Linked DNA regions of Prosthecomicrobium sp. N25. The protein of the gene in region 2 interacts with the protein of the main gene of each other region in a pairwise test. Links are inferred from orthologs where the notes say so. Each region holds a gene or a part of one and is shown on either strand. Other genes may lie near its edges.

The links. The genes of interacting proteins can lie anywhere in the genome.
Region 1: the proteins of grpE (region 2) and WBG79_RS05225 interact in binary tests that used the Escherichia coli proteins (3 or more experiments, as listed by UniProt). The link is inferred for Prosthecomicrobium sp. N25 from one-to-one orthologs.

Annotation. Positions count from the first base shown.
Region 1 is NZ_JBBCAT010000001.1:1,159,089-1,163,917, reverse strand. Bases 1,244-4,196 are described here. They hold WBG79_RS05225 (Nramp family divalent metal transporter), read left to right. Parts: upstream 1,244-2,024; coding sequence 2,025-3,368; downstream 3,369-4,196. Other genes in these bases: WBG79_RS05220 (bifunctional acetate--CoA ligase family protein/GNAT family N-acetyltransferase), read right to left, coding at 3,387-4,196; WBG79_RS05230 (hypothetical protein), read left to right, coding at 1,527-1,829; WBG79_RS05235 (LysE family translocator), read right to left, coding at 1,244-1,272. Outside these bases: WBG79_RS05240 (SDR family oxidoreductase), read left to right, coding at 1-651; more of WBG79_RS05235, read right to left, coding at 655-1,243; more of WBG79_RS05220, read right to left, coding at 4,197-4,829. UniProt on the Escherichia coli protein: H(+)-stimulated, divalent metal cation uptake system. Involved in manganese and iron uptake. Can also transport cadmium, cobalt, zinc and to a lesser extent nickel and copper. Involved in response to reactive oxygen.
Region 2 is NZ_JBBCAT010000001.1:647,565-652,411, forward strand. Bases 750-3,720 are described here. They hold grpE (nucleotide exchange factor GrpE), read right to left. Parts: upstream 2,575-3,720; coding sequence 1,924-2,574; downstream 750-1,923. Other genes in these bases: WBG79_RS03025 (hypothetical protein), read left to right, coding at 750-1,870; trxA (thioredoxin), read right to left, coding at 2,745-3,068; addA (double-strand break repair helicase AddA), read right to left, coding at 3,188-3,720. Outside these bases: more of WBG79_RS03025, read left to right, coding at 1-749; more of addA, read right to left, coding at 3,721-4,847. UniProt on the Escherichia coli protein: Participates actively in the response to hyperosmotic and heat shock by preventing the aggregation of stress-denatured proteins, in association with DnaK and GrpE. It is the nucleotide exchange factor for DnaK and may function as a thermosensor.

The DNA.
Region 1 (4,829 bases), 510 kb from region 2 along the record:
CTGGAGGCGACGGCGGTTGAGATCCGCTCCAGGACGGGGGCGACGGTCCGCACGGTCGCGGGGGACGTCACCACCGAGGCGGGGCGCGCCGCGATCCTGGCCGCCATGCCGGATCCGGACATCCTGGTCAACAACGCGGGCGGCCCGCCGGCCGGGGACTACCACGACTGGGTCGAGGAGGACTGGCGCAAGGCGGTGGAGGCCAACATGATCACCCCCATCATGCTGATCCGCGCGGTCGTGGACGGCATGGTGGAGCGGCAGTTCGGCCGCATCGTCAACATCACGTCCTCGGCCGTGAAGGCGCCGATCCCCGAGCTCGGCCTCTCGAACGGCGCGCGGGCGGGGCTGACCGGCTTCGTGGCGGGCATCGCGCGGCAGGTCGTCAAGCACAACGTGACGATCAACAACCTGCTGCCCGGTCAGTTCGAGACGGACCGGCTGACCAGCAACATCGCCACCAACGCCAAGCGCTCCGGCCGCTCCGAGGAGGAGACCCGGCAGGCGATGCTGGCCGCCAACCCGGCGCGCCGCTTCGGCTCGGCGCAGGAGTTCGGGGCGACCTGCGCGTTCCTGTGCTCCGCCCATGCCGGCTACATCGCCGGGCAGAACGTGCTCATCGACGGCGCGCGCTACCCGGGTACGTTCTGACCCTCAGCCCTTGCGGGCGAGCGCGAGCCCGGCGCCGGCGCCAACCAGGAGGGCGCCGGTGATCCGGTTGCGGAGCCGGCCCCGGCCGGCGAGGAAGGGGCGCGCGCGGGCGGCGGCGAGGGCCCAGCAGCTGTCGAGAAGGACGGCGGTAGCGAGGAACAGGGCGGCCAGGATCGCGAGCTGTGCCGTCACGTCCGGCGCGGCGGCGTCGACGAACTGCGGCAGGAAGGCGCCGTAGAAGAGGAGGGTCTTGGGGTTCGTCAGGGAGACCGCGAAGCCCCGGGCCCAGATGGCCGCGGCCGAGCGTGGCTCGGCCGGGACGCCGGTCAGGTCCACGGCCGGCGCGCGCCAGGCGCGGACGCCGAGGAAGACCAGGTAGGCGACACCGAGCCAGCGCAGCACCTCGAACCAATCGGCGAGCGCGGCCACGAAGGCGGACATGCCGGCGACCGTCATGGCGAGTTGCGGAAGCATGGCGGCGCTCGTGCCGGCGACGGTCAGGAGGCCGTAGCGGGCGCCGTGAGCGAGCGAATTGGCCACGATAAGGGCGACGTTCGGCCCCGGAACGAGGATCAGGAGAGCCGATGCGGCGACGAACAGGGCGGCGGTTTCCAAGGTCATCGGGTGGGTCGCTCCCGGTTCCGGAACAGAATTCGGCAATGCTAACACGGCTATGACCATTCGAAACAAATCTTCACGACGGATCAAGGAACTCTCTAAGCGAATTCGCCCTTAACGCAAACTTCCTCATTCATGACTCGCTTGCCTAATGCGGAGAAACACTCTCTACAAAAGTCTTAACACCGGGCATCCTTGGTTTCGGATAAGCCAACGACGAGGCTTACCGCATCCTTGTTTCAATCAAGGAGACATCCATGAGCCTGGACCCTATGGAAGCCTGGTGCCGTCTGTTCAGTTACCCGGCCTGCTCCTCCATGAGCATCGTCGACTCGCTGACCGCCGGGGCGATCGCCGCCCTCGCGGCCGCAGCCTTCGTGCAGGCCGCCCTCATCCTGGTGCGTTGGCACCAGGGTCGCACGTCCGGGGTCCGACAGAAGCGGAGCGCCGAGACCGGTCCGCTGCGCGGATTGGACGTCTCGCAGTCCCTGCCGGGAGTCGAGAGGCACCGGTCAACGACCGAGTCGACACGCGGCCGCAGCCCCATCGTGCTGCGCTGACCGGCCAGGGAGGGACCGTCCCCGCCCGGACGCGGCCCCCGGGCGGGGCGGTTTCCCCCGACCATCCTCCCCACAGCCGGAAGACCGGCGACCGTCCGGCTCTCGCCGGCCGGGGGGGAACAAAACCCGGCCTCTTGCAATTCGTTCGCAGAAGCGTCACTCTGCTCATGCAAACGATTTGCAGGAAAGGTCCCCATGGCGGTCTTCGATGCCGGTGCGAGCCTGACGTCCTGGCGGCGCGAGCGGGGGGACGCCTCGCTCGGCGAGGTCCACCGCTCCGTGGCCGTCTCGACGGCCCGGTCGCCGTGGCGCCGGATGGTCTCCTTCCTGGGGCCCGGCTACCTGGTGGCGGTCGGCTACATGGACCCGGGCAACTGGGCCACGTCGCTCGCCGGTGGCGCGAAGTTCGGCACGGCGCTGCTCTTCGTCGCGCTCCTCTCCAACATCATGGCGATCGTGCTGCAGCATCTCTGCGCGCGGCTCGCGGTCGCCTCGGGACGGGACCTGGCGCAGGCCTGCCGGGACGCCTATCCGCGCTGGCTCGCCTGGCCGCTCTGGTTCCTGGCCGAGATCGCCATCTGCGCCACGGACCTCGCCGAGGTGATCGGCACCGCGATCGGCCTCAAGCTCCTCTTCGGCATCCCGCTCGAGATCGGCGTCGTCATCACGGCGCTCGACGTGTTCCTGATCCTGTGGCTGCAGAACAAGGGCTTCCGCTGGATCGAGGCCTTCGTGATCGCGCTCCTCGGCGTGATCGCAGTGTCGTTCCTGGTCCAGATCATCCTGGCCGATCCGGACTGGGGCCAAGTGCTGACCGGCTTCGCGCCGTCGACCCGCATCCTGACCGACGCCGACATGCTCTACCTGTCGCTCGGCATCATCGGCGCCACGGTGATGCCGCACAACCTCTACCTCCATTCCGCGATCGTGCAGACACGCGCCTACGGGGAGACCGAGGCGGAGAAGCGCGAGGCGGTCCGCTTCGCCACCATCGATTCCACCCTCGCGCTGATGATGGCCCTCGCCATCAACGCCTCCATCCTGATCCTGGCGGCCTCGGCCTTCCACCGCGCCGGCATGACGGACGTGCAGGAGCTCGACCGCGCCCACACGCTGCTGTCGCCGCTGCTCGGCTCCGCGGTCGCGCCCGCGCTCTTCGCCATCGCGCTCCTCTGCTGCGGGCTCAACTCCACCGTGACGGCCACTATGGCGGGCCAGGTGGTGATGGAGGGCTTCCTCGACATCCGCCTGCCGCCGTGGCTCCGCCGCCTCGTCACGCGCCTGGTGGCGATCGTGCCGGCCGCGGTCGTGACGATCTGGTACGGCGAGGGCGGGACCGCCAAGCTGCTGATCCTCAGCCAGGTGATCCTGAGCCTGCAGCTCCCCTTCGCGATCATCCCGCTCATCCTGATCACCGCGTCGCGGCGGCGGATGGGCACCTTCGCGGCCCCGGCCTGGCTGACCGCCACCGCCGGCGTGATCGCGGCGATCATCGTGGGCCTCAACATAAAGCTGATCGTCGACTTCGTGCTGGGCTGAGGGCGCGGCCGCCCCGCCTCACTCGGCGGCGGCGGCCATGTCCTTCACCGGCAGGGTCACGACCGCGATGCTCTCGTCGTCCGGCGAGCCCTTCACCGAGAAGCCGAGCGCGGTGCACATGGCCAGCATGGTCGTGTTCTCGCGCAGGACCTCGCCCTTGACGGTCTCGATACCGTCGGCGCGGGCCCACTCGATCATCAGCTGCATCAGCTTCCAGCCGAGGCCCTGTCCCTTCAGGTCGGAGCGCAGCAGGATGGCGTATTCGCCGGTCTTGTGGTCGGGGTCGGCGTGCAGCCGGACGACGCCTAGGAGCTTGCCGGTCTCCTCCTCGATGGCCGCGAAGGCGATGGCGCGGCCGTAGTCGAGCTGGGTGAGCTTGGCCAGGAAGGCGTGACTGAACTCCTTGATCGGCGCGAAGAACCTAAGGCGCAGGTCATGCGCCGTGACGGCCGAGAAGAAGTCGGGATAGAGCGCCTCGTCCTCGGGTCGCACGGGGCGGACGATGACGCCACGCCCGTCCTTCAGGGCCATGCGACGCTCCCATTCCTGCGGATAGGGCCTGATCGACAGGCGCGGATGGCCGAGCCTGCCGGCGCGGGCCGCCACGGGAGCGATGCGGACGCGGGCGTCGAGCACGATCACGCCGCTTGCGTCGGCGAGGATCGGGTTGAGGTCGAGCTCGCGCACCTCCGGCAGGTCCGTGGCGAGCTGGCTCAGCTTCACCAGCGTCAGCGCGATGGCGTCCATGTCGGCGGCGGGGCGGTTGCGGTAGCCGGCGAGAAGCCGGACGACGCGGGTCTCCTCCACGAGCGCGCGGGCGAGATTGATGTCGAGCGGCACCAGGTCGAGGGCGCGGTCGGCGAGCACCTCCACGGCGGTGCCGCCCCGACCGAAGACGACGATGGGGCCGAAGACCGGGTCGTCCGCGATCCCCATGATGAGCTCGGTGCCGGCCTTGCGCTCCACCATGGGCATCACGACGACGCCGTCGATGCGCTTGTCCGGGTAGGCCTCGCGGATTCGCGTCGTCATCTGGAAGGCGGCGCGGCGCACCGCCTCCTCGTCCGCGAGCCCGAGGCGCACCCCGTCCACGTCGGACTTGAAGGCGATGTCGGGCGACGCGATCTTGACCGCGACCTTGTCGCCGCGGGCGAGGTGCGGCCGGGCGGCGTTGACGGCGGCCTCGGGGGTCGGCGCCACCACGGTCGGGGCGACCGGGATGTCGTAGGCCTCCAGAAGCGCGCGAACCTCGACGGGCGACAGCCAGCCGCGCGCCTCGATCAGGGCCTTGCCGACGATGCGGCGCGCCGTGTCCGGGTCCGGCGTGAAGTCCGCCGGCAGGCTCGGCGGGGTCGCCATCAGGCGTTCCTGGGCGGCGGCGTGGCGCATCAGGTAGACGACGCTCGCTACGGCCTCCTCGGGCGTGGGGTGGAAGGGCAGGCCGGCGGCCGCGATGGCGGC
Region 2 (4,847 bases):
GAGTCCGGCCCGTCCGGTCGGCAGGGCGCGCGCCGACTACGGGCTCGCGCTCCTCGCCTGGCTGGCGATCGGCCTCGCCTTCGCGGTCCTGCGCCTGCCCGAACTCGCGCTGCGCGGCACGGCCGACACCGACAGCCTGATGCGCCTCGTCGAGGTGCGCGACTATCTCGCGGGCGCCGCCTGGACGGACCTGCGGCAGCCCCGGCTCGATCCGCCCGCGGGCGTCGAGATGCATTGGTCCCGCCTCGTCGACTGGCCGATCTCGCGCATGATCCTGATCGCCGAGCCCTGGGCCGGCCGCGCCGGGGCCGAGACGCTCGCGCTCGCGCTCTGGCCGGTGCTGGTGCTCGGGCCCTACCTCCTCGCCCTCGTCGCGCTCTGCCGCCGCCTGCTCGGGGCCGAGGCGACGCTGACCGCGCTCGCCTTCGGGATCTTCGCCGCGCCCGCGCTCGCCATGATGATGCCGGGCAACATCGACCATCACGGCGTCCAGCTCGCGCTGTCGGTCGCGCTCCTCGCCGCCGCGAGCCGGCTCGACCGGACGCCCGCGCTCGGCGCCGCCGCCGGCGCGATCGCGGCCGTCATGCTGGCGGTCGGGCTCGAGACCCTGCCGGTGGTGGCGGTGGCGGGCGCCGTCATCGCGCTCGCCTGGGCCCTCGAGCCGGCGCGCTTCGCGGAAGGCGCCCGGGGCTTCGGCCTCGCCTTCGCGGCCGGCATGGCCCTTCAGCGCATGACCGCCGCCCCGACCTCGGCCTGGCTCGCGACGGACTGCGACGTCGCCTCTCTGCCCTACGTCGCCGCCGCCCTGATCGCCGGCGCCGGGCTGGCGGGCCTCACCCTGATGGCCCCGCAGAGCCGCCTGTCCCTGCGCCTGGCCGCGCTCGGCGCGCTCGGCGCCGTGGCGCTCGCCGCCGTCATCGCCAGCGCCCCGGCCTGTCTCGCCGGCCCCTATGCGGAGGTCGACCCGCGCATCGTGCCGATCTGGCTCGACCTCGTCGCCGAGGCCCGCAACGTCCGCCAGCTCGCCGTCGAGGCGCCCGCCGAGCTCCTGCGCTACTTCGCGGTCCCGCTCCTGGCCCTCGCCGTGACGCTCCTCGCCTGGCGCCGGGCCGGCGCGCCGGACCGCTTCGCCTGGGCGCTCGTGGCGGCGGTGCTCGCCGTCTCGGTCGCCCTTTCGGCCTGGCAGGTGCGGGCGGCGATCTTCTCAGCCGCCTTCGCGGTGCCGGCCCTGGTGCTCCTCGTGCTCGCCGCCCGCCGCTTCGGCGAGGCGCGCGGGCCGGCGCTCGCCACCGGGATCCTGATCGCGGCCTACCTCGTGCCGAACCAATACCTGATCACGCTCGCCCCGGACGTCTACGCGGCCCTCCGGCAGCGCCTCGCCGGCGGCGATATGGCCCCGGCGCCGGTGTCCGCCCTCGCCAACGAGGGGCAGCGGCTCTGCGTCGATCGCCGGAGCTTCGCGACCCTGGCGGGATTGCCGAAGGGCGTGGTGCTCGCGCCCACGAACCTCGGCGCGGCCCTCCTGGTCCATACGAACCATGCCGCGGTCGCGGCCGCCTATCATCGGAATGCCGCCGGCATCCTGGACGCCTTCGCGGCCCTGGGCGGCACGCTGGAGGCCGCGAAGTCGATCGCGGCCCGCCGCCGGGTCGACTACCTGGCCGCCTGCCCGGACGACGACGAGACCGGCGTCATCCTGCGCCGCGACCCCGACGGCCTCCTCGCGCGGCTCATGCGGGGCGACGTCCCGCCCTGGCTGGAGCCGCTGCCCGGCGACGGACCGCTCCGGGTCTGGCGCGTGCGGGCCGAGCGCGCGGCCGTCCCGACCACACCCCCGGCGAGCCTGGCCGAGCTTCGGGGCACGCAGTAGACACGAAAAAGGGGCGGATCGCCCGCCCCCTCCGCCCTCCGGCCCGTCGGCCGTCAGGCCGTCTTGTCGACCGTCGCGCCGGGCTCGGCCGCCTCGGGGGCCGGAGCCGCGCCCTTGGGCCCGCCCTTGGATACGCCGACGAGCGCCGGGCGGAGCACCCGGTCGCCGATCACATAGCCCTCCTGCAGGACCTGCACGACCGTGCCGGATGGCACCTCGGCGTTGGGGATCTCGAACATGGCCTGGTGCAGGTGCGGGTCGAAGCGGCTGCCCATCGGGTCGAGCTTGCGCACCCCGTGCTTCTCCATGGTGCGCGTCAGCTCGCGGCCGGTCATATCGACGCCGTCGACGAGGGCCTTCAGCCCGCCTTCCGCGCCCTCGCGCAACTCGGCCGGCAGCGCCGCCAGGGCGCGGGCGAGATTGTCCGCCACGCCCAGGAGCTCGCGCGCGAAGCTGGTCACCGCGTAGTCTCGCGCGTCCTTGACCTCCTTCTCGGTCCGGCGTCGCAGGTTCTCCATCTCGGCGAGCGTGCGCAGCACCTTGTCCTTGAGTTCGGCATTCTCGGCGGCGAGCTGCCCGGCCGCATCCGCGCCGGCCTGCGCCTCGGCCTGGCCCGACGCGCTCGCGCCGGCCACCGCGTCCGCGCGGGCAGCCGCGGCGGCCTCCGCCTGCGCCGCGGCGGTGGAACGGGTCTCGTCAGTCATGGCGTCCTCGGATCATTGGGGAAGGTGGAACGGGTCGGCCTCGATTTGGCGGTTCCCGCGCCCGAAATCAAGCGCGCCGCGCGCCCCGCGCGCGGCGGAGACCGGGTCGCGCGAACGAAAACGCCCCGGCCGAGGGGCCGGGGCGTCCACCTGCCGAGCTGTCGGCACCGTCACGCGATGTTGTTCTTGATCCACTCGACCATCTTGCCCTTCGGGTAGGCGCCGACCAGGTTGGCGGCCGGCTTGCCGTCCCGGAACAGGATAAGGGTCGGAATCGAGCGCACCCCGTAGCGGACCGCCGTGTTCGGGTTGTCGTCGATGTTGAGCTTGGCGACCTTCAGGCTGCCCGCCATCTCGCCCGAGATCTCCTCGAGCGCGGGGGCGATCGTCCGGCACGGGCCGCACCACTCCGCCCAGAAGTCGACCAAGACCGGCTCGCCGGACTTCAGCACGTCGGACTCGAAGGAGGAATCGGTGGTCTTCTCGGTCGCCATGGGATTGCCTTTCCGGTCGGGGCCGTGGGCGCCCGTGTTGTCGGGGGAATGGCGCGAAGGTAGGAACGGCCGTCCGACCCGTCAAGGCAACAGCCCTGCCGCGCGGGCGGGACGGATCGTCACGAAACGGCGAGCTTGCCGAGCATTTCGGCGAGCTCGCCGGGCGGGATCTCGGTGAGGCGCGGCCCGGCCGTCCACAGGATCGCGGCGCGGATCCGCCGGCCGGGGAAGAGATCGGCGAGCAGCCGGCCGTAGACGGCCATCTGAGCCACATACTCGCGCGGAATTCCGGCCGAATCGGTCGGCGGCCGCCGGTTGGTCTTGAAGTCGACCACCAGCACCTCGCCGTCGTCGACCGCCAGCCGGTCGATCTGCCCGGAGACGGCGAGCGGCCCGTCGGGTCCCTGGACCGTCCCGACGATCGCCACCTCGGCGCGTGACCCCGGCCGGAACGCCGCCGCGAAGGCCGGCGCCTCCAGAACCGCCAGGACCTCCCCGGCCACCCCGGCGGCGCCGTCCTCGGCGAGTTCGGGCATGACGTACCGGACGAAGCGGACGGCCGCCGCCTGCCGTTCCGCCGGCGCCATGTCGGGCAGAACCTCCAGGAGCTTGTGGACCACCCGCCCGCGCCGCATCTCGGTCGATTCGGGAGCGAGCGCCGCCTCGAAGGCGCTGGTCGCCGGAAAGGCCGGCAGGCCGTCCTTCGCCTCGATCTCCGCGAGCGCCCTGGACGGCCGGAGCAGGCCGAGGCTCCGCTCCGGCGTCGCCGGCTCGTGGAGCCACGGCGGCACGAGCGGCAGGGCGGGAGCCTCGCCGGCCGCAGCCTCCGGTTCCGCGGCGACCGGCGGTCGCGTGCCGCTCCGCCAGCGTCGCGCGACGACCTGGCCCTCCGCCGCGACCGCCTCGGCCTCGTCCGCCAGGGCCCGCTCGATCGAGCGGTACCAGCAGGCCTCGTCGAGCGGCCGGCCGCCCTGATGGGCGGTCACGTAGAGCCGGTCCGCGGCCCGCGTCATGGCGACATAGAGGAGCCGCCGGTACTCCTCCTCGGCCTCCCGCCGCCACCCGTCCAGGGCCTCCAGGATCCGGCCCGACTTCGTCTGCCGCGAGGGACACCAGACCGGGACCGGCACCGCCCCGGGCACCCCCGGGATCGGCAGGGCCAGGATCTTGGGCTCGTGCCCGGAACTGACCGGCTTGGAGCCGCCGTCGACCAGGAAGACGACCGGCGCCTCCAGCCCCTTGGCGCCATGGACCGTCATGACGCGCACCTCGTCGCGCGCCTCGTCCATCTCGCGCTTGATCTCCGGCGGCGCCGCCTCCAGCGCATGCAGGAAGCCGGCGAGGCTCGGCGCCTCCACCCGGTCGTGGGCGAGCGCGGCGGCCAGGAACTCCTCGATCACGTCCTCCGCCTCCGGTCCGAGCCGCTCGACGAAGCGCCGCCGCGCCCCGTCGGCCGACAGGATGCCGGCGAAGAACTCGAAGGGCGGGACGAGGTCGGCCCGCCGCCGCCAGGCCTTCAGGCGTTCGGCCGTCTCGGCGAGGACCGTGTCCTCCGCGGCGAGCCGGAACAGAGCCTCCTGCAACCCCTCCCGCCGCTGCCGCGCGGCCGCCACCCGGTAGAGCCGCTCATCGTCCCACCCGAACAGAGGGCTCTTCAGCACCGCGGCCAGCGACAGGTCGTCCTGGGGCAGCAGCATCACCCGCCCGAGCGCCATCAGGTCCTCGACCGCGATATGCTCGGTGAGCACCAGCCGATCGGCCCCCGCGACCGGGATGCCG